4 regions of the Thermobifida sp. genome follow, and region 3 is predicted to be linked to each of the others. Evidence: riboswitches for the same ligand, from Rfam matches in the RefSeq annotation. Region 3 holds a riboswitch; each other region holds the start of a gene.
What was found. Region 3 has a riboswitch for cobalamin ahead of CW348_RS06290 (ABC transporter substrate-binding protein). Riboswitches for the same ligand answer to the same signal wherever they lie in the genome.

Region 1: linked by a shared signal. The riboswitch ahead of CW348_RS08070 (CbtB-domain containing protein) and the one ahead of CW348_RS06290 (ABC transporter substrate-binding protein) in region 3 are both predicted to bind cobalamin.
Region 2: linked by a shared signal. The riboswitch ahead of cobN (cobaltochelatase subunit CobN) and the one ahead of CW348_RS06290 (ABC transporter substrate-binding protein) in region 3 are both predicted to bind cobalamin.
Region 4: linked by a shared signal. The riboswitch ahead of CW348_RS08040 (VWA domain-containing protein) and the one ahead of CW348_RS06290 (ABC transporter substrate-binding protein) in region 3 are both predicted to bind cobalamin.

What each region holds. Positions count from the first base shown of each region.
Region 1 is NZ_PITY01000020.1:687,576-693,083, forward strand. It holds gene CW348_RS08050 (cobyrinate a,c-diamide synthase) at 1-254, shown strand, start outside; gene CW348_RS08055 (cobalt-precorrin-6A reductase) at 480-1,226, opposite strand; gene CW348_RS08060 (cobyric acid synthase) at 1,223-2,728, opposite strand; gene CW348_RS08065 (CbtA family protein) at 2,725-3,519, opposite strand; gene CW348_RS08070 (CbtB-domain containing protein) at 3,510-3,710, opposite strand; cobalamin riboswitch at 3,738-3,889, opposite strand; gene ehuA (ectoine/hydroxyectoine ABC transporter ATP-binding protein EhuA) at 4,503-5,306, opposite strand; gene ehuD (ectoine/hydroxyectoine ABC transporter permease subunit EhuD) at 5,293-5,508, opposite strand, start outside.
Region 2 is NZ_PITY01000020.1:673,859-679,366, reverse strand. It holds gene CW348_RS08020 (precorrin-8X methylmutase) at 1-329, opposite strand, end outside; gene CW348_RS15930 (nitrite/sulfite reductase) at 326-1,462, opposite strand; cobalamin riboswitch at 1,522-1,723, shown strand; gene cobN (cobaltochelatase subunit CobN) at 1,828-5,457, shown strand; gene cobF (precorrin-6A synthase (deacetylating)) at 5,454-5,508, shown strand, end outside.
Region 3 is NZ_PITY01000020.1:274,664-280,171, forward strand. It holds gene CW348_RS06275 (ammonium transporter) at 1-345, opposite strand, end outside; gene ftsY (signal recognition particle-docking protein FtsY) at 714-1,895, opposite strand; gene CW348_RS06285 (iron ABC transporter permease) at 1,974-3,014, opposite strand; gene CW348_RS06290 (ABC transporter substrate-binding protein) at 3,056-3,982, opposite strand; cobalamin riboswitch at 4,059-4,199, opposite strand; gene smc (chromosome segregation protein SMC) at 4,342-5,508, opposite strand, start outside.
Region 4 is NZ_PITY01000020.1:681,099-686,606, forward strand. It holds gene CW348_RS08025 (precorrin-2 C(20)-methyltransferase) at 1-146, shown strand, start outside; gene CW348_RS08030 (cobalt-precorrin-4/precorrin-4 C(11)-methyltransferase) at 402-1,172, opposite strand; gene CW348_RS08035 (bifunctional cobalt-precorrin-7 (C(5))-methyltransferase/cobalt-precorrin-6B (C(15))-methyltransferase) at 1,169-2,386, opposite strand; cobalamin riboswitch at 2,462-2,657, shown strand; gene CW348_RS08040 (VWA domain-containing protein) at 2,694-4,703, shown strand; gene cobO (cob(I)yrinic acid a,c-diamide adenosyltransferase) at 4,703-5,317, shown strand; gene CW348_RS08050 (cobyrinate a,c-diamide synthase) at 5,307-5,508, shown strand, end outside.

The sequences.
Region 1 (5,508 bases), 410 kb from region 3:
CCGCAGAAACACTCGTGGCGGCGGAGGGAGACCGGGTGCCCGGGCACACGTTCCACCGCACCACAGTCACCTCCACTGGAGAGCAGGCGGGTCCGGCCTGGCTGTTGGACGGGCAGCCCGACGGTTTCTCCTCCGATCCGGCAGGCATCGGCCGTCCCACACTCCACGCCTCCTACCTGCACACCCACTGGGCAGGCTGCCCGCAGGCCGCGGCCCGGTTCGCGGCTGCAGTCTCCACCCAGCGGCCTTGTTGATCCCGCACCGTGCCCCGGCTGAGAGTGCCGGGACCGGCGCGCACATGCCCAGGCAGCTTGCACACGATCGCTCGTCACAGCCAAGCCCTGCACTGAGCCTCACAGTGCAGGGCTTGGCTGCTCGAGAGCAACAGCACGAACCCGCGGCAACGGTCCTACCCATGTCCAGGGGCATGGCCGTCGACCGCCACAGAAGGAACACGTTTAGCAGTCGTGTCAGCGGGGTCAGCGAGTCTGAGACAGTCCAAGCCATTCCAGGGCAGCGGGAACGTCCGCAACAGTGGGAACGTCCCCCCGGTAGAGAGGTCTGCGCACCACCACCACGGAAACCCCCAGCTCGTCTGCGGCGTCCAGCTTGGCCCGGGTGTGAACTCCGCCAGAGTCCTTGGTGACCAAAACTTCCACCGCATGCTCGGCCATGAGCTTCCGTTCCCCTGCACAGGTGTAAGGGCCACGGCTGCGTATGAGGATCCACGTAGGCGGCAATGCGAGCTCTACGTCTTCCACCACTCGGGCTAACACCGTGTGCTCGGCCAGCGGCCCAATGAAGTGGTGCAGGGTCTGCCGTCCCGTGGTGAGCAAGACACGGCGCCCTAGTCTCGCGGCCTGCCAGGCTGCCTCGTCGTGGTCGTCCACCCATATCCAGCGGGACGCCGCAGGTTCGTTTTCCCACCCGGGGCGCACGAGACGCAGCAGCGGCACACCGGCCTGGGTGCACGCCTCGGCCGCGTTAGTGGACACCCGTATAGCGAAGGGATGGGTAGCGTCCACGACCCGCGTGATCCCGTTACTGCGAAGGAATCCGGCGAGTCCTGCGGCTCCCCCGAAACCACCGATGCGTACCTCACCGGCGGGCAGCCTGGGGTGGCTGACCCGCCCGGCGAGGGAAGACAGTACCGGTATCCCCGCGGCGACGAACGCCTCAGCAAGGGCTCTCGCCTCGGCTGTTCCGCCGAGGATGAGCACTTTCACCGCAGTTCTCCCCGCACGGTCGGCAGCTTTGGCGCGCCTTCAGTGATCAACCGCAGCACAGCATCCATGTCGAGGTGTTCTTCCGCGAGGTCGCCGAGCCGGTCAAGGTAGGCGTCACGGACCTCAGCGAAGCACACCTGTCCGTATTCGCTGCCGTCGTATCCCGCATTCTCGGCCGCGGCAGCCAGCCACGCACCGCGGAACGCGTCGTGTTCTAGGCTGCCGTGCCACATCGTGCCGAATACGGAGCCGTTGCGGAGCCCGCCGGGAAACGCCTCGCCATCACCGGTCTGGATGCGGCTGTAGTGGCTCTGGTATCCGCCGACCGGTATGCCCTGCCAGGTGCCGGAAGAGTAGTTCAGCGTCTGGTTTCGGGTGAAAACCGTCTCCAGGTCCAGCAGGCTCAACCCAGCAACGGTGCGCCCGGCCGGTCCTTCCACCCCCTCGGCGTCGACAATCGTGCGGCCCAGCATCTGGAAGCCGCCACCGATGCCCAGTACCGTGCCGCCGTGGCGGGCGTGGTTGGCGATCGCGTCGGCCAAACCGCGGGACCGCAGCCACTCCAGGTCGGTGAGCACGGCCCGCGTATCGGGGAGCACGACGATGTCGGCGGAGGCTAGCAGGCGAGGGCTGGTAACGAAGTCGACGCGCAGTCCTGGTTCCACGCCCAGGGCGTCAACGTCGGTGGTGTTGCCGATCCGGGGCAGCCGTACGACAGCGACCCGCAACACGGGTGTGCCCGCACTACCGTCCTCGCGTGCGGTAAGCGCTAGCGAATCCTCGGATTCCAGCCACAGGTTCTGCTGCCACGGCAGGACGCCGAGAACGGGTCGACCGGTGAGGTCTTCCAGGGTTTTCAGCGCCGGATCCAGCAGCGAAGGATCCCCCCGAAACTTGTTGATCACAAACCCGGCAACGAGTGCCTGGTCAGCGGGATCGAGTAAGGCGAGCGACCCGTACAGCGACGCGAAGACCCCGCCCCGGTTGATGTCGCCGATCACGATGACAGGCAGGTCGGCGGCGCGGGCAAGTCCCATGTTGATGTAGTCGTGGGCACGCAGGTTGATCTCTGCGACGCCGCCCGCGCCCTCGCAGACCACCACGTCGTAGCGGGAACGCAGCTCTGCGAGAGCGGCGTACGCAGCCTCGGCGAGCACTGCACGCGTGCCCGCAAACTCGCCTGCGGCTAAGCGGCCGAACGGACGGCCCCGCAGCACGACGTGGCTCCCGCGATCGCTGCTGGGTTTGAGGAGTACCGGGTTCATGGCGGTCTCGGGTTCGGCGCGCGCGGCGAGCGCCTGCACCCACTGGGCGCGGCTGATCTCGGCTCCTGTGCCATCGGGCCCGGGGACCACCATGGAATTGTTCGACATGTTCTGCGCCTTAAACGGCGCTACTTTGATCCCGTGCCGGGCCAAGGCCCGGCACAGGGCGCTGGTGACCAGGGATTTTCCTGCATCCGAGGAGGTCCCGGCCACCAGCAGCCCCTGCGCCTTGCTCATCGGACTCCCACTGTTTGCGCCGCGAAGCGGCGGTCAAACCGTTCGGTCAACCAGGCGAAGGCCAGTCCTAGCACCAGCCAAAGACTGGCTTGGGTGGCGAGTGAGGCCATGCGGAACTCCCACAGCAGGGTTGCTGGAAAGTCTTCGCCGACGTCGTTGATGTGGGGAAGAGCGAGGTAGCCGACGCAGACCACCGCGAGGAACACGGCGAGGGAGGCCACAATCCGTGAGGTCAGCGATGTCTCTGCTGGCAGTGCGCGTGCGAGGGCAACGGCCGCCGTAACCGCGACGAGCCCGAGGAGCACCGCGGCTACCCAAAGTAGGGTGCGCTGGTCGATTGTCTCGGGGACACCTACGGCAGGCGGGTTGGCCGGGTACTTGACGAAGGGCACCGCAGCGATGGCTGCCCATCCCAGGCCAGCGGCGACCAACGCCAGTGCCGGTCCGCTAAGCCGGCTGTGGCGCCGGACCGCGTAGAGCACCGAGGCGTAGAGCACCCCTAGGGACATGCCGGCAAACCCGGTGGCGAGGAACAACCCCACCTGCTGCCCGGTACGGCTGACTAGGGCATCGTCTCCGTGGGAGTGTCCCCCGTGCGCGCCATGGTCGTGGGAAGCGTGCTCTTCCAAAGCGATAGCCGCCTCGATGTGGGGTTCACCGAGGAAGAAAGCGACCACGCCCGCGGCCAGGCCGGCCAGTAGCCCGGCCAACAGCCCGCGGACAAGCAATCGCAGATAGGTTCCCCGCAGCGGACGGACCGAAGCAGAGGGGGTAGCGGAGGTCAGTGACACGGCACCCCCATGAGGTGTCGGCCGTCGTGCATCAGCTCGTGCAGGAACATTCCTGTACGCGAGACAGCTCCTTGGTCGAAACCGACCAGGTAGAGAACGAGAAGAGCAAGAAGGGTTACCGCTGTAGCGGTGAGTGCGAGCGGGATGGGCCCCAGCTCTGCCTCAACATAAGGGGCATGGACGGCCGACATGGTCCTCCTTACAGGATGACGCGTCCTACAGAGACCACTACGCCGGGTGAGTTTTCTGGCTCACGGGCTTGAGCCCGTCTACAGTGGCGCGACCGCTCCGGACTTTGACCGGATTGCCTGCACCCGACGCTCTTTTTGCTTTTAGTCGGGGGGAGTGTACCCAGACGCGTATTGCGCAAACTGACCGGTCCGCTTGTGGGATTCCCCTGCCACGGCAGCTGGTGACAGATACCGACGTCAGGACATGTCCTTAGCAAGAGTTTCTGGTGCCAATCCCGCCCAGTGGTGTCGTTATGGCCATGCGTATAAAGCGCATAAGGTAGCCACCGAAGTCTCCCAAGCAGGGGGTAGTGCATCACATCAAAAAATGCTTGAGGGCGCCGAGCAGGTAACTAATATCGGCGGGATACCAAGAATCACCACATCAGCAGCGGGCATATTCCCAACGATAGCGGTCAACATGGCCGGCCCCGCAGCGCGATCTGGCTGGGCACTTCGCTCCCGGGCGGGCGCAGGACCGGGTGCCTCGCAGGTGCGGGGGCGGCGCATGCGGTGAGTGTTTGGATCCACTAGGCGCGGTTGATTTCCGTGCCGTGGCTAGCGCAGCCGGGACCCCCTGGAGTTATCACCGTGTTTTGCGTGGCGCCACTTTGGTCCTGCGCCGGGACCGGTCCCGGCGCAGGACGGTGGTGACGACGGTTTCCCCCAACAGTAGAGGGTCCCGGGGCTATCGGGAGTCCGCGTGCTTTCTGCACTGGGCTGGCTATCTCACTCCGGGACCCGCCTGACCGGTCAGTCGAGGACGGCGTGGAGAAAGGCTTTGGTGCGTTCTTCTTTCGGGTCGCCGAAGATCTGTTCCGGCGGGCCTTCCTCGACGATACGGCCGTGGTCGAACATGAGTACCCGGTGCGAGACGTCCCGGGCGAACTGCATCTCATGGGTGACCAGCAGCATGGTGATGTCCGTGGTCTCAGCGACTGTGCGGAGCACGTCGAGGACCCCGGTGACGAGTTCGGGATCGAGGGCAGAGGTGACCTCGTCAAGCAGCAGGATCTTCGGCTGCATGGCCAGGGCCCGGGCGATCGCGACCCGCTGCTGCTGTCCGCCGGACAGGTGGGCGGGGTGGGCGTCGATCTTGTCGGCGAGGTCCACCATGTCCAGCAGTTCCTTGGCCCGCTGGTCGGCTTCCTCCCGCGGAATCCCCAGGCTGTGGACAGGGCCTTCGGTAACGTTCTCCCGCACGGTCATGTTCGGGAACAGGTTGAACTGCTGGAACACCATGCCGATCTGCTTGCGTACCCGGCGCTGGTGTTTGTCGGTGGCGCGGACCAGGCGGCCGCCTTTGTACCGGTGGCTGAGCGGCTCCCCGCCGACCCAGATAACCCCGGAGGTGACCTGTTCCAAGGTCATCAGCAGGCGCAGGATCGTGGTTTTCCCGGACCCGCTGGGGCCGATCAAGGTGACCCGCTCGCCGGCGTCGACCGTGAAGTCCAACCGGTCGAGCACGGTGAGCGAGCCGAACCGTTTGACGACTTGGTCGAAGCGGATGAGCGGTTCGTGCGTGCCGGTGCTGGTGCGGGGGTCAGACTGCGGCATAGCGTCGCTCCAGTTGTCGGATGAGGATGGCTGAAGGCACGCTCACCAGGAGGAAGAACAGACCCACGAGGGTCATGGCCTCCAGGTAGCGGAAGTACACGCCGCCGATCTGCGACGCCTGGTACATCAGTTCGCCGACGGTGATCGCGAACAGCAGCGGCGTGTCTTTGAACATGGCGATCAGGTAGTTGCCGAGCGGAGG
Region 2 (5,508 bases), 400 kb from region 3:
ACCTCGTTGTCGGCGGGGAGCCGGGAACGGGTCACCCCGGACGCCACCATGCGTGCGTCGGTGAGGATGGGGGCCCCGCCGCGCAGCGCGTCTCGGGCCGCGGGCACCAGGTTGGGGTGGATGACCAGGTCACGGGCGAGGTCGGTTTGGCCGCAGGCGTGGATCATGCGGACCGCAATCTTTTCGGCGTCCGTGGGGAGCCCGGACAGGTCGGCTTCGGCCCGGATGGTGGCGAAGGAGTGCGCGTAGATGGTTGCGCTGTCGGTCTCGTAGGTGTAGCGCCGAGGCGGCGGGGAGAGCGGGGTGGGCCTGTCGGAATGCGGTGTCACGTGCTGCTCCCGAGAAGGACGAGGGTGTGCGGGGTGTGCGGGGCACCGCAGGCGCGTTCGCACCCGGCGATGTGGTAGGGGGATCCGTCGTCGGATGTGTCGGGGGAGGATAGGCGGCGGACGAGCTTGACGGCTTGAGACCGGGTGTCGCCACGGCTGCGAGCACAGCCGGGGGAGCCGATGCAGGCGCTGATCCGGCTCCACGGCGATGCCGGGTCGAGGACCAGCCCGGCTTCCTGGAGCAAAGCTGCGACGTTGCTGGCCTGGTCGGTGGGGACAGGGGTGACGATCACTCCCCGCCACGGGGTGAGGATGATCGTGCTGTCGCTGTGCTCCGCTGCATCCAAGAGAGCCCGCTGCATGGGCGGGGTGAGAACGCCTAGCGGCACTGAACCCGCCACAGCGGATTCAGCGGTGGAAATGGTGATAATTCCGTGAAGGATGTTTCTTCGAAACCGTTCAACGCTCCAGCGATCGCCGCTTTTTGTATGGCGTAAAAAATTGGAAAACTCGACGTTGTTGAGTAGTTCTCGTCCTTTTTTTGGTAGCTGAACGACATTCCATTTTCCCTCGCTTATATCGAGAAAACGGTGAGCGAGATCAAGGATTATATCAACGATTTCTGTAGATGAAATCACAGGCCCTGAAAAGGTGCCGACACGTATTTGTGCCGACCGTTCGTCGATCGCGTAAATTCCTAAGTCGATAGGCATTCCAGCGAGATCGCCGCGGCCGTCATCAAGACCGAAAAGGAACCGTCCGGGCAGCTCTGCCAGTCGTGGATCAGTGCACAGTGCCCGGTCTAGAGCGGAGACGAGGGGGCGAACATCCATTCTGCCACCGATTATTCCGGAAAGGGGAGAAGCGACAATATTGCGTACCCGATCATGGGTAGATGAAGGCAGGAATCCGGATGCTGCCACAATATGAGGTAATTCGTTGGGAATCTGTTGATCATCTGTGACGGGAATCCCTCTGATTTGCACGTTTCCACGTGAAGTTAAATGGAGATTACCGTCGCCGAATTTTGCGGTGATCTGGCTAAGCGTGGCTATCCCGCGACGGCTAATATGCCCCCCGGGAATACGAATACGCAGCAGAGCGCCGTCGGCTGCGAAATGGGGACGCAGCACGCCGGGGCAGCGGTCAGGTGGCTGTAGACAGAACACCGGAACATGGTTGCATACGCTTTCTTGCCCTGCGCTATGGTGGTCGCGTCGTGGTGAACGGGAAGACCGGTGCAAGACCGGCGCGGCCCTCGCCACTGTGATCGAGGAGTCGTCGAGCTTTGCTTGGGGAAACCACCCCGCGGCCACCGGGCACCAGCCTGGGAAGGTCAGCTCGGCGGCGGTGACTCGTCAGCCAGGAGACCGGCCACGACGCGTCATGTCCACGAGGGTTTGGAGACCATGACCATGGCTGATGCTGTGCCGCGTCCTGTACCGCCCGCCGCGGGTCCACCGACTCCCTCGATTGTTGGGGCTGGGAGAGGTCGCCGATGCCTCGCATAGCACTGCTTTCCACCTCGGACACCGACCTGCTGTCGGCACGTGCCAGCGGCGCAAACTACGTCTGGGGCAACCCGTCGCGTCTCGACGTCACCGGAACAGATCCCGGTTCGCTCCACGCCCTGCTTCACGGCGCTGACCTGGTAATTGTGCGCATTCTGGGGTCTGCGCGCTCGTGGCAGGAGGGCCTCGACCAGGTTTTAACCCATGGCGTCCCCGTTGTGGTGCTGGGCGGAGAGCAGACCCCGGACGCGGAGCTGATGAGCCATTCCACCGTACCCGTCGGGATCGCTGCTGAAGCCCACCGCTATCTGGCCCACGGGGGGCCCGACAACCTCGCTGCGCTGCATGCCTTCCTCAGCAGCACCGTGCTGCTGACCGGTGGGAGTTTTGATCCGCCGACAGAACTGCCCGAATGGGGCCTGCTTGAGCGGTCCACGCCACCACAGGCGGACCGGGACGGGCTGCCGAGGATTGGCATCCTCTACTACCGCGCCCACCAGGCCAGCGGGAATACTCGTTTCGTCCACGACCTGGCTGACGCGGTCGACGCTACCGGCGAAGCGGTCGCCGTCCCCATCTACTGCACGTCGCTGCGCAGCGCATCCCCGGAACTCCTCGCGGAGCTCGGCACCCTGGATGCGCTGGTCGTCACCGTGCTCGCCGCGGGAGGAACCCGCCCGGCCACAGCCAGTGCTGGAGGCGACGACGAGGCGTGGGACGTTGGTGAACTAGCGCGACTCGACATTCCGATCCTGCAGGCGCTCTGCCTGACGTGGGGGCGTGATCAGTGGAAGGCTTCCGACGAGGGGACGTCCCCCCTCGACTCTGCATCCCAGATCGCCGTCCCCGAATTCGACGGGCGCATCATCACCGTGCCGTTCTCCTTCAAGGAGTTCGACGACGAAGGACTGCCCCACTACGTCACCGATGCGGAACGGTGCCGCCGAGTAGCCGACATCGCCGTCGCTCATGCCCGGCTGCGGCACATCCCACCCGCCCAGCGCCGGGTCGCGATCGTGCTGTCGGCCTACCCCACCAAGCATTCCCGAGTCGGCAACGCCGTGGGCCTGGACACCCCCGTCTCCGCGGTGCGGTTGCTGCGGGCCATGCGGGACGCCGGATACGACCTGGGAGACGGGTTTCCCGGTGTGGACCTGGCGGACGAGACCGAAGCGGGTAACACCCTCATCCACGCCCTCATCGAAGCCGGTGGACAGGACGAGGAGTGGCTGACCGCCGAACAGTTAGCGGGAAATCCGGTGCGCATCCCGGCCGAACGCTACCGGGAGTGGATCGCCGACCTGCCCGGTGAACTGATTGACGCGGTGAACGAGCACTGGGGAGAGCCGCCCGGCACGCTTTTCGTCGACAACGGCGACATCGTGCTCGCTACCCTCCAGGCAGGCAACGTGGTGCTCATGATCCAGCCGCCGCGTGGTTTCGGAGAGAACCCGGTGGCGATCTACCACGACCCCGACCTGCCGCCGTCCCACCACTACCTCGCCGCATACCGGTGGCTGGAATGCGGCTTCGGCGCCCACGCCATCGTCCACCTCGGCAAACACGGCTCCCTGGAGTGGCTGCCCGGCAAGAACGCCGCACTGTCCGCGGCGTGCGCCACCGATGCCGCACTCGGCGCGGTGCCGCTCATCTACCCCTTCCTCGTCAACGACCCGGGTGAAGGGGCGCAGGCTAAGCGGCGGGCCCACGCGACGATCATCGACCATCTTGTGCCCCCGATGGCACGCGCCGAGTCTTACGGCGACATCGCCCGGCTGGAGCAGCTCCTCGACGAGCACGCCAACATCGCCGCGATGGATCCGGCGAAGCTTCCCGCGATCCGGGCGCAGATCTGGACTCTCATCCAGGCCGCCAAACTCGACCGTGACCTGGGGCTGTCCGAGCGGCCGCATGACGCGGAATTCGACGACTTCCTGCTGCACGTCGACGGCTGGCTGTGCGAAGTCAAAGACTCTCAAATCCGCGACGGACTGCACGTGCTAGGTGGGGCGCCTGTCGGCGAGGCCCGCGTCAACCTGGTGCTGGCCATCCTGCGTGCTGTCCAAGTGTGGGGTGGGCAGGCCGGTGCTGTGCCTGGACTGCGCCGTGCTCTCGGCCTGGCGGGAGACACCGGAAACCGGGCGGAGGTTGACGCCGTCGAAGCCCGGGCCCGCGCCCTGGTCGAGGCCATGGAGGAAGCCGGCTGGGATCCGGAACAGGCACAGGTCGTGGCGGACCGGCTCGGCGAGACCGCTCCGGACGTGGTCCGGGTGCTCCGGTTTGCGGCCGAGCACGTCATTCCACGGCTCGCAGACACCCGTCAAGAAATCACCGCGGTACTCCATGCCCTCAACGGCGGCTTCGTTCCCGCCGGACCGTCGGGATCGCCGCTGCGTGGCCTGGTTAACGTACTGCCCACCGGCCGCAACTTTTACACCGTCGACCCCCGGGCCATCCCGAGCCAGCTCGCCTACGAGACCGGGAAAGCATTGGCTGACGCGCTTATTGAACGCTACCGCGCCGAAACCGGCGAGTATCCGCGTTCGGTGGGGCTATCAGTATGGGGAACCTCAGCTATGCGTACCTCTGGAGACGACATCGCTGAGGTGCTCGCTCTCCTCGGGGTGCGCCCCGAATGGGACGAGGTGTCCCGCCGGGTGCGGGAGCTGAGCGTCATCCCGCTGCCCGAGTTGGGACGCCCACGCATCGACGTCACCGTCCGCATCTCCGGGTTCTTCCGAGACGCCTTCCCTCACGCGGTCGCCATGCTCGACGACGCCGTCCGCATGGTGGCGGAACTCGACGAACCGGACGACGCTAACTACGTGCGGGCTCACGTCCGCAGCGACCTCGCGGAACACGGTGACCGTGAACGCGCGCTGCGGCGCATCTTCGGTTCCGCCCCCGGTGCCTACGGGGCAGGCCTGCTCCAGCTGATCGACTCTGGTGACTGGCGTAGCGACGCTGATCTCGCCGAGGTCTACACCGCGTGGGGCGGTTTCGCCTACGGGCGCAACCTGCACGGTGAGCCTTCTGCGGAAGACATGCGTGCCAACTATCGGAGGATCGCGGTAGCCGCGAAGAATACGGACACCCGCGAGCACGACATCGCCGACTCGGACGACTACTTCCAATACCACGGCGGCATGGTCGCCACCGTGCGCGCCCTCACCGGCGTCGAGCCGAAGGCCTACATCGGCGATTCCACCACACCGGACCAGGTGCGCACCCGGTCGCTGCGGGAAGAGACCGCCCGGGTTTTCCGTGCCCGAGTGGTTAACCCCCGGTGGCTGGCGGCGATGCGGAACCACGGTTATAAGGGCGCATTTGAACTGGCCGCCACTGTCGACTACCTGTTCGGCTACGACGCGACCGCGGGGGTGGTCGACGACTGGATGTATGAGACCCTCGCCCAGACCTATGTCCTGGACACCGAGAATCAGGAGTTCCTCCGGCAAGCGAACCCCTGGGCGCTCCAGGGCATTGTGGAGCGGCTCACCGAGGCTGCTGATCGTGGCCTGTGGCGGGAGCCCCACCCACAGACAATGGAGGCGCTGCGCCGCGTCTACCTGGAAGTCGAGGGAGAACTGGAGGACCGGGGGACGAATCGGACGTGACCCGGAAAGCCCTGCTCATCGGTATCGGGCCGGGCGGACCCGACCAGCTCA
Region 3 (5,508 bases):
CAGGGCGACGGTGATGATGGCGAACATCATCTGGAAGCCGACGTCGACCAGGAGCGGGTAGCCGCCCTCCTCGTCGACAGCGTTGACGAAACCGCTGGAGCCGAAGTCACCGAGACCGCCGATGAGGTGGGTGAGCGGGCCGTAGCCCGGGCTGTAGGTCAGCGAGTAGCCGACCAGCACCCACAGGACGCTCACGATGGCGATGCTGGTGAAGCTCATCAGCATCATGTTGAGGACGCTCTTGGCCCGCGCCATGCCCCCGTAGAAGAAGGCGAGGCCGGGGGTCATGAGCATGACGAGTGCGGCGCTCATTAACAGCCAGGCAGTGGTACCGGTATCGAGCACGTTGCCTCCATGATGGTGCGCGCGGGGATGGTTGGGGTCCAGGGCTTGGGTTTTCGCTCGGGTGTGCCCTCAAGCGCGTTCCGCCCTTGCCCTGAAAGCTTCCGCCGGGCGTGTTACACGGTGTGCTGCGGACTGTTGCGCGCACGTGAAGACCTGAAGCGGTGCGTTACAGGCGTGTGAAACGTGCTGGACCCTGCCGGGCTTCCGCCGGCTGCGGCCAGTGTGGGGTGGGGACGGGCGGGAGCGGGACGGGATAAAGAAAAAGACCGTGCGGGATGCGGCTCCCACCGGTCTGCTGTCTGCTGGCTGCCCGCGGTGTGCCCGTGGGGCTGTTCGGCGCGGCGCGGGTCGCCCCGCGCCGCGGTGGTTCAGGAGGTCTCCAAGATGGCGTCGACGAAGGTTTCCGGGTCGAACGGCGCCAGGTCGTCGGGGCCTTCACCGAGCCCGACGAGTTTGACCGGCACCCCGAGCTCCCGCTGCACTTGGATGATGATGCCGCCCTTGGCCGTGCCGTCCATTTTGGTCAGCACGATGCCGGTGACGTTGACGACCTCGGCGAACACGCGCGCCTGCCGCAGGCCGTTCTGCCCAGTGGTGGCGTCCAGCACCAGCAGGACCTCGTCGACCTGGGCTTTCTTCTCCACGACGCGTTTGACTTTGCCCAGCTCGTCCATGAGGCCGGTCTTGGTGTGCAACCGTCCCGCGGTGTCGATGATGACGGTGTCGGCCCCCTGCTCGATGCCTTGAGAGACCGCGTCGAAGGCCACGCTGGCCGGGTCCGCGCCTTCGTGTTTGCGCACCACGGTTGCGCCGACGCGCTCTCCCCAGGTCTGCAACTGGTCTGCGGCGGCTGCCCGGAACGTGTCCGCAGCGCCCAGGACGACGCTGCCGCCGTCGCCGATCACGACCCGAGCCAGTTTGCCCGCGGTGGTGGTCTTACCGACCCCGTTCACGCCCACCACCATGATCACGGCGGGACGCTCCCCCGGCCCTTTGGTGCGGACGGTACGGTCCAGCTTCGGGTTGATGTGGGCGAGCAGTTCTTCTCGCAGCAGGGCACGGACTTCGTCGACACTGCGGGTGCCGAGCACACGCACCCGGGTGCGCAGCCCTTCGGTGATCTGCGTGGCCGAGGTGACACCGACGTCGGCGGTGATGAGGGTGTCCTCGATCTCCTCCCAGGTGTCCTCGTCCAGTTTGTCGCTGGCCAGCAGGTTCAGCAGGCCGCGGCCGAAGACGTTCTGCGACTTGGCGAGACGGGCGCGCAGCCGCACCATCCGCCCGGCCGAGGGCGGCGGGAGTTCGATCTCCGGTGCCGGGGGAGGTGCCGGCACCGGAGGGGCTTCGGGTTCGGCGACCGCGGTGGCCCCCTCGGTCTCTTCCGGTTCGAGCACCGCGGTGGCCCCCGCACCCGAACGGCCTTCCGGCTGGTCGAGTTCGGGTTTCTGCTCCGCTTTCCCCACCCGGCGGCGCGGAACGATCAGCAGCGCGCCCCCGACCGCCACCAGTGCCACGATGGCGATCGCGATGACAACAATCGTGTAGTCCATAGCGCCTTCAGTCTTCCAGACCGCGGGTCATGTGCCGGTATCCCCTCGTCGTGGCGTCTTCGCGGTGCTGCGGGGCAGCTACCTGGCCCGCGACCGGGTGGCGCGCAGGACGAGCACGAAGAAGGGGGCGCCGACGAACGCGGTCACCACGCCGAGGGGAAGCTCGGCCGGGGCGAGCAGGGTGCGGGCCGCGATGTCCGCGACGACGAGGAAGGCTCCGCCGAACAGCAGCGACACTGGGAGGATGCGCCGGTAGCCGGGGCCGGCCAGGCGGCGCACGATGTGCGGGACGACGAGGCCCACGAAGCCGATCAGGCCGCTGACCGCGACGGCTGAGGCGGTGGCCAGGGACGCCGCGAAGATCACGACAATCCGGACGAGGCCGGGCCGCACTCCCAGGCTGACGGCTTTCTCGTCGCCGAGGGCGAGCAGGTCGAGGAGGAATCCGCTGCCGAGCAGGACCGCTATGGCCACGGCCGCATACGGCACGACCAGCCCCAGGCCTTCCCAGCCGCTGTATCCCAGACCGCCGAGCATCCAGGCGTAGACGCGCCGCAGCTCGTCGATCCGCGCCTGCTGGATGAACGTCTGGGTGGCGGTGAGGAAGGACGACACTGCGACCCCGGCGAGCAGCAGGGATGCCGTGCCGCCGCCCCCTGCCGTGCGTCCCAGCAGGTAGGCGGACATCACCCCGACCAGGGCCCCGAGGAACGCGGCGACCGGGATGAGCTGCGGCCCGCTCGGCAGGAATCCGCCGCCCACGATGACCAGGGTCGCGCCTAGCCCGGCCCCGCTGGCCGCGCCCAGCAGGTAGGGGTCGGCCAGCGGGTTACGGAACACTCCCTGATAGGCGGCGCCGGCGCTGGCCAGCAGCCCGCCCACCAGGGCACCGAGGACGACCCGGGGCACCCGCAGTTGGTCGAGCACGGCCCGCTGCCGGTCGTTGAGCGTGGACTCCACGTCGAGGAACGGGATGCGGCTCAGGAACTCCCGGACGATCTCGGCCGGGGTGAGGGAGGCCGCGCCCGCGCTGATCCCCAGGACCATCGCGCTGCACAGGGCGACCAGCCCCACCCCGAGCCAGAGCGGGCCGAGTAGGTCCCGGCGTCCGACGCCCATCCGAAGCCCTGCCTGGGGGCCAGCTCGGAAGGGCTCACTGATCATTCGCTGCGCGCCGTTTCGATGGCCTCAGCCACTTCCTCGACGAAGTCGGCGACCCGCGGCCCCCACCGGGAGGAGATGTCGGCGTCCACTTCGACCACGTTCTTCTGCTGCACCGCGGTCACCGTGGCGAACGCGGGACGGCCCAGGACGTCGTCCACGCCGCCCGGGTAGGAGACGAAGATGAGGTCGGGGTCTTGTTCGACGATGAACTCCGCGGACAGTTGCGGGTAGCCGCCCGCGGGGTCTTCTGCTTCGTCGGCGATGTTGACCAGGCCGAACAGGTCGTAGATCTGCCCGATGAAGGTGTCGGAGGTCACCGAGTACAGTTGGGCGTCGATCTCGTGGTAGTAGCTCAGCCCGGCTGCGCCGTCGTCGACGACCTCCGCGACGATGGCGTCCATGCGTTCCCGCAGTTCTTCGGCTGCGGCGATGCCTTCGTCGGCGTTGCCGGTGGCTTCGCCCAGCAGTTCCATCTGGGCGAAGGTGTCTTCCAGTTTCTCGGCGGCGGGCAGCAGCAGGACCGGGATGTGGAGCTTCTCCAACTGTTCGGTGATGTCGCTGCTGTCGCCGGAGAGCACCACCAAATCGGGTTCGTAGTCGGCGATCGCCTCCACGTTGGGGGTGAACCCGGACAGGTCGGTGGTGGGGGCTTCCGGCGGGTAGTTGGAGTATTCGTCGACGGCGACGACCTGGTCGCCGGCGCCCACCTCGAACAGGATCTCGGTCAGGGACGGGGACAGCGAGATGATGCGGGTGGGCTTTTCTTCGATGGTGACGTCACCGCGCGCGTCGGCGACGGTCACGGGGAACTCTCCTGTGCTGGACGACTGGTCCGCGGCGGGTTCTTCAGCGGGGGAGCCGCAGGCGGCGAGGGCAAGCAGGAGAGGAAGCGACAGCGCGGTGAAGCGACGTGCAACACGCACTTGGGGCTCCTTAGGCACACGTCAGGGGAATAGAGCCCGCAGCAATGACGGACCGCTCTTCCCACGAGAACAGTGAACGTCGGCGACCACGCAAGGCGACCTGGCTCCACTCCGTTCCCGCCGGGGCGGGAGCGGAGTGTCACAGTTGCGGGGACAGCGCCGGTTTCAGACCGGACTTCGCTTACGTGGTGCCATCGCCTCGTACCTGTGCGTTTCCGCCGTAGTACGACGCGACCAGGCCATCTTAGGCCGCCGCTGATCTTGTCCGCCAGGAAGGGTGGACCAAAAGGGCAAAAAGGGCTTTCCCCTGGAGTCTGCCGTGGTCTCCTCGCTGTCGCCCCGAAGCAATGCAGGCCAGGTCAGCTCGCTTTCCGCTCCAGCTTCTGGCTGATCACCTGGGAGATCCCGTCGCCCTGCATCGTCACGCCGTACAGGGCGTCAGCGATCTCCATGGTGCGCTTCTGGTGGGTGATGACGATGAGCTGGGACGTGGCCCGCAGCTCTTCGAAGACCACGAGCAGCCGCTGCAGGTTGATGTCGTCCAGCGCGGCCTCCACCTCGTCCATCACGTAGAACGGGGACGGCCGGGCTTTGAAGATCGCGACGAGGAAAGCGACCGCGGTCAGTGACCGCTCCCCACCGGAGAGCAGGGAGAGGCGCTTCACCTTCTTCCCGGGCGGGCGGGCCTCCACTTCGACCCCGGTGGTGAGCATGTCGTCGGGGTCGGTGAGGACGAGCCGCCCCTCCCCTCCGGGGAAGAGGCGCGCGAAGACGCGGGAGAACTCCCGTGCCACGTCGGCGTAGGCGGCGGAGAAGATCTCCTGAACCCGGTCGTCGACCTCTTTGACCACGGTCATCAGGTCGCGGCGGGTCTTCTTCAAGTCCTCCAACTGGGCGTTGAGGAAGTTGTGCCGCTCCTCCAGGGCAGCGAACTCTTCCAACGCCAGCGGGTTGATCTTGCCGAGCTGGTTGAGCTGGCGTTCCGCGGTCTTCGCGCGCTTCTCCTGCACTGCGCGCACATACGGCACCGGGACAGCCTCGTCCTCCGGGGTGCCGGGGGGCGGGGGCACGGGCACGTGCGGGCCGTACTCGGCCACGAGCGTCTCCACTTCCATGCCCCACTCTTCACGGGCGCGCGTCTCCAACTGTTCCAGCCGCAGGCGGCGCTCGGCGCGGGCCATCTCCCCGCTGTGCACGGCGGAGCGCAGCTTCTCCAGTTCCGTGGAAAGTTCCCGGATCCGCACCCGAACCGTTTTGAGTTCGGCTTCCCGGGCGTCGCGCTGCTCCTCGGCGAGCCGACGCTCCCCGTCGGCTTCGGCGAGGGAGACGGTGATCCGTGCCAGCGCCTGGGAGGCGCCTTCCGCGACCGCCTGGGCGACCTTGGCTTGGGCGGCGCGGCGCTGTCGGCGACGGGCCGCCTCCTCCCGGGCCCGGCGTTCCGCGGCTGCGGCCCGCAGGAGCCCTTCTGCCCGCCCAGTGATCGCGCGGACCCGCTCTTCAGCGGTGCGCACGGCCAGGCGCGCCTC
Region 4 (5,508 bases), 410 kb from region 3:
GCGAGGGCGAGTCGGTGGAGGTCACCACGCTGGGAAAGCTCGACCCGGAAGGCATCGACATGCGGTGCCTGCTCATCGTGGGCTCCTCCAGCACCTCCGTGACGGCTGCGGGAGCGGTGTGGACACCGCGGTTTGTGGCGGAATAGCTCACGCAAATCCCGCTTCCGGGCAAGCACGCGGCGGGAAACACCCCTGCGCTGCAGCGGGGAACTCTCGTGGCCGTGCCGCGGCTGGCGGGGTGCGGTGCGCGCGCCGCACAGGGCGGCACTGCGCGGCCGGGTACACCCGCCCACACCCTCTCGGCAGGTCCTAGCCGCCCACGGCCTGCTCTACCCGTTTCCCGCCCCAACTGCGGTTCGCTCACGGACGTCCCGGTTTCCCCACATCCGCTGCCAGGGGATTTAGCTCGCCTCGCGGTTCCGCTCACGGGCCGGGTCGTACAAGTGCGAGCAGACGATCTCCGACACATCCCACTCGCGGCTGGCCAGCGCCCGCCCCACCAGGATGACCGCGGTATGGCGCAGCCCTGCCGCCTCCACGTGGTCGGCGATATCGGTGAGGGTGCCGCGGAGCACGAGTTCGTTGGGTCGGGTCGCGTGAGCGACGACCGCCACAGGACAATCAGCCCCGTATTCGGGGACCAGCTGCTCGGCAAGAACCCGGATGTGTCGGATCGCCAAGTGCAAGACGAGAGTCCCGTGGATCTTCGCGACGTTCTCCAACGCCTCCGATTCCGGCATTTTCGTGGAGCGTGCCCGGGTGCGGGTAAGCACCACCGTCTGCGCCACCTCCGGAACCGTCAACTCGGTGCCGAGCAGGGCCGCGGCCGCCGCATAGGCGGGCACCCCAGGGGTGACGTCCCACGCCACCCCTGCCTCGTCAAGCCTTCGTGTCTGCTCGGTTAGCGCGCTATAAAGCGACGGGTCTCCAGAGCAGAGCCGGACCGCGTCCAAACCGCGCCGGTCCGCGTCGACCAGGTGGGCGATGATCTGGTCCAGGTCGAGGTGCTGGGTGTCCACTAGTTCCGCGTCGTCAGGGCAGTGGGCCAGGATCTCAGCGTCGATATAGGTACCCGCATACAAGCAGACAGGAGTGGTGCGCAGCAGTTCGACCGCGCGTAGCGTCAGCAGGTCAGCTGCGCCGGGGCCAGCACCCACGAAATGAACCGTCATGTCTCTCTTCCCTGATCTGTTTTGGTCGCGGCCCACTGGACAACCGGACGGGCCGGACGCCATCCCGTGAACGACCCCAGGGGGGCAGCCCGTTCCACCGAGAGGCGTGTCAACTCTCCGCCGTGGCGCCGCCACCGTTCCACCAAGACTGCTTCCGTCTCCAAAGTCACGGCGTGCACTACGATGCGGCCCCCGGGCCGCAGGGCCGCCCAGCACCGGTCCAGCACGGACGGGTCGGTAGCCCCACCACCGACGAACACCGCATCGGGTGGCTCCAGTCCGCTCAGCGCGTCAGGCGCACTACCGTGGACCACGCGCAGGGAGGGCACACCAAGCCGGGCAGCGTTACGCGTGATCCGGTGCACCCGTTCGGGGTGCCGCTCAATCGCAACAGCCCGGCACCGCGGGTCGGCGCGCAGCCATTCCACGGCCACCGACCCTGCTCCCGCTCCCACATCCCACAGCAGGGCCTGGGGTTGGGGGCGGAGCGCACAGACCGCGGCAATCCGTATCTCTCGTTTGGTGAGCTGCCCGTCGTGGTCGAACGCCTCATCCGGCAGCCCGGGGGTAAGCGGGTACCCACCGTTTCCGGTGACCGCCACGCACACCACGTTCAACGGCGGCGCGTCCCGGCCCCGCCACTCGGCCGCGGTGGCTTCGATCCGTTCCTCTCTGCTGCTCCCCAGGTCGGACAGGACCGTCATGCGGCTATCGCCAAGGCCGTGTTCGACCAGCCGGGCTGCGACCGCGGCAGGCGTCGTCCCATCCGAGGAGAGCACCACCAGCCGCCGCCCGGGGGTGAGGTAGCGGCGCACCGCGTCGACGTCGCGTCCCACGAGCGTCACCACATCCACAGACTCCGCGCTCCACCCCATCCGTGCCCGGGCCAGGGCGACCGAGCTCACCGCGGGCAGCACCCGCACCCGGTCTGCGCCGAGCAGTCGCACCAGGGTGGTGCCGATCCCCGACAGGAGGGGGTCCCCGGAAGCCAGCACGACGACACGGCGGTCACGGTACCGGTCCAGGAGCATTGGAAGACCGCTCAGCAACGGGGACGGCCACGGTTCGCGTACCGCTCCCGTGTCGGGCACCAAAGCCAAATGTCGAGTACCGCCGAGGAGTACCTGGGCTTCGCGGATAGCGTCGCGGGACGCCGGCGGCAACCCTTCCCAGCCATCAGCGCCTATGCCGACGACAGTGACCGGTGTCTTCATGGCGGGCCACCTTAACACGGATCGGGGAAGTCTCCCAGCGCTCTGGGCACCCGGACCGCCGCTGGCTAGACTCGGCGACGGCGGAACCGCCGAGGTGCCCCAATCCACGGGGATAATCGGGAAGCCGGTGCGAATCCGGCACAGGCCCGCTGCGGTGACCTGGGAGCCGCCGATCACGCGCATCGCGCAGCCACTGGACGGCAGTCTGGGAAGGCGATCGGACGGTGTTGATCAGGAAGTCCGAAGACCGGCCTCGGCATGGCTGCCGTTTTTGCCGATCCCCCAGCGGGAGCCTGTGGAGGAGCGTGTGCACGTCTATCCGTTCAGCGCCATCGTCGGTTCGGACGACCTGGTGCTGGCCCTCATTCTGACCGGTATCAGCCCTGACATCGGGGGCGTCCTTATCCGCGGCGAGAAGGGAACCGCAAAATCAACCGCGGTACGCGCGCAGGCAGCTCTGCTGCCCCCGATCACCGTAGTCACCGACTGCCGGTTTTCCTGCGACCCTGCCGCCCCCGACCCTGACTGTCCAGACGGACCGCATCCCCCTTCAGTTGCTTCCGCGACCCGCCCAGTGCGTCTCGTGGAGCTTCCTGTAGGCGCGGGCGAGGACCGGGTCGTGGGCTCCCTACACCTGGAAAAAGCCCTGTCGGGCAGCGGTGTCGAATACGAGCCCGGACTGTTGGCCCGTGCCAACCGCGGCATCCTCTACGTCGACGAAGTCAACCTACTCCACGACCACCTGGTGGACCTGCTCCTCGATGCGGCAGCGATGGGGCGGGCCACCGTGGAACGTGACGGTGTCTCGCTCAGCCACGCCGCCCGGTTCACCCTTGTGGGAACGATGAACCCGGAGGAAGGGGAGCTACGGCCCCAGCTGTTGGACCGGTTTGGCTTGTCCGTGGAGGTTGCAGCACCCCGCGATCCGGCCGTGCGGGCGGAGATCATCCGTCGACGTCTCGCCTTCGACGCCGACCCCGCCGGTTTCACCTCCGCCTACGCCACTGCCGAGCAGCAACTGGCGGAACGTATCGCGGACGCACGTCTCCGGCTGCCCAAGGTGGTGCTCGGCCAGGAGGCACTGTTGGCTATCGCCGAGGTGTGCGCCGCGTTCGATGTGGACGGTATGCGTGCCGACCTAGTGTGTGCCCGGGCCGCGGTGGCCCACGCCGCGTGGTGTGGCCGCACCGACGTCACCCGAGCCGATGTGCGCGCTGCCGCCCGCCTTGCCTTACCGCACCGACGGAGGCGGACCCCCTTCGACAGTCCCGGCATGGATGAGGGCCTGCTGGACGAGATCCTCGGCGAAGATCACGATCCGGACCCTGGGCCGGACGGTTCCGGAGGGCCAGGCGGTCCACCATCGGACAGCGGTTCTGATACTCCGCCGCCCACCGCCGGCTCCACTCCTGACCCTCCCGCCAGCGGCCTCGGATCCCCCACCTCGTCCAACGACGATCCCCGGCCGGATGCTCCGGCCCCGGTGTCGGTCACAGCACCCGAGGAACCGTACCGCCCTCGGCTTTTCACGGTCGCTGGCACGGGGAAAGGCACGCTAGGCCGCCGTTCACGAGCTATCACAACATCGGGGCGCACCGTCGGCGACGTTCCCGCGGGCCGGGGAACTGGGCCGATCCACTTGGCCGCCACGGTTCGGACAGCCGCGCTGCGGCACGCGACATCTCGTTCTTCCCCGGACACCACACGGCTTTCTATTGCCCTCAGTGATCTACGCAGGTCCCTCTGTGAAGGCAAGGAATCCAACCTGGTGCTGCTCTGCGTGGACGCTTCCGGTTCTATGGCTGCCCGGCGGCGCATGTCCCAGGTGAAGACAGCTGTTCTCGCACTGCTGCTGGACGCCTACCGCAGACGGGACCGAGTGGGGTTGATCACGTTCCGAAACCATGAGGCTACGCTCACACTTCCACCCACCGGATCAGTGGACGTAGCAGCAGCCCGCTTGCGGGAGTTGCCTGCCGGAGGCCGTACCCCACTAGCTGAGGGCCTATTGAAGGCCGCGGAGACACTGCGCCGCGAACGGTTACGCGACCCGGATCGCCGCGCCCTGCTCGTGGTCGTCACCGACGGCCGGGCCACTGCCGGCCCTAAGGCAGTGGAGCGCTCGTTGCACGCCGCCGACCACCTGGCCCGCGAAGGGGTCTCCGCGCTGGTCATCGACTCGGAGACGGGACGGTTCCGGATGGGGTTGGCCGCTGCGCTCGCCCGCCGCATGGGTGCCGAGTACGTCCACGTTGGCGAGGTCAGCGCCGAAGCCATCACGTCAGCAGTAGCCGGAGCAACCACGAGGGCGGCTTGATGCCTCAAGGACAACCATCGTTCATCCCCGACGACGGACTCACCACCCGCCAGCGCCGCTACCGTCCGCTGCTCATCGTGCACACCGGTGACGGCAAGGGAAAGTCCACTGCAGCGTTCGGCCTGGCCTTGCGCGGGTGGAACCAGGGGTGGCGGATCGCGGTGTTCCAGTTCGTGAAGTCCGCGAAGTGGCGGGTTGGGGAGCAGACCGCATTCGACACGCTTGCCGCAGTACACCGTGCGCAAGGGGTGGGAGGCCCCATCGAGTGGCACAAAATGGGGTCAGGGTGGTCGTGGTCGCGCAAGCCGGGCACGGAAGCCGACCACGCGGCCGCTGCCGCAGAGGGGTGGGCCGAGATCAAGCGCCGCCTCGCCGAGCAACGGCACGACCTTTACATACTCGACGAGTTCACGTATCCGATCACCTGGGGCTGGGTCGACGTCAACGACGTGGTGTCGACGCTGCGTGAGCGTCCGGGACGCCAGCACGTGGTGATCACCGGCCGCCGCGCGCATCCCGCGCTGCTGGACGCAGCCGATCTGGTCACGGAAATGGTGAAAGTGCGACATCCCATGGACTCCGGGCAGAAGGGGCAGCGCGGTATTGAGTGGTGACGTTCCCGCCGCGGTCCTGCCACGGCTAGTGATCTCCGCTCCCACGTCCGGGGCGGGTAAGACCACCGTGGCTACCGGGCTCATGGCGGCGCTGCGCGCTGCCGGATACGACGTGTCCGGGCATAAGGCCGGACCGGACTATATCGACCCCGGCTACCATTCCCTGGCAACCGGGCGGCCCGGCCGCAACC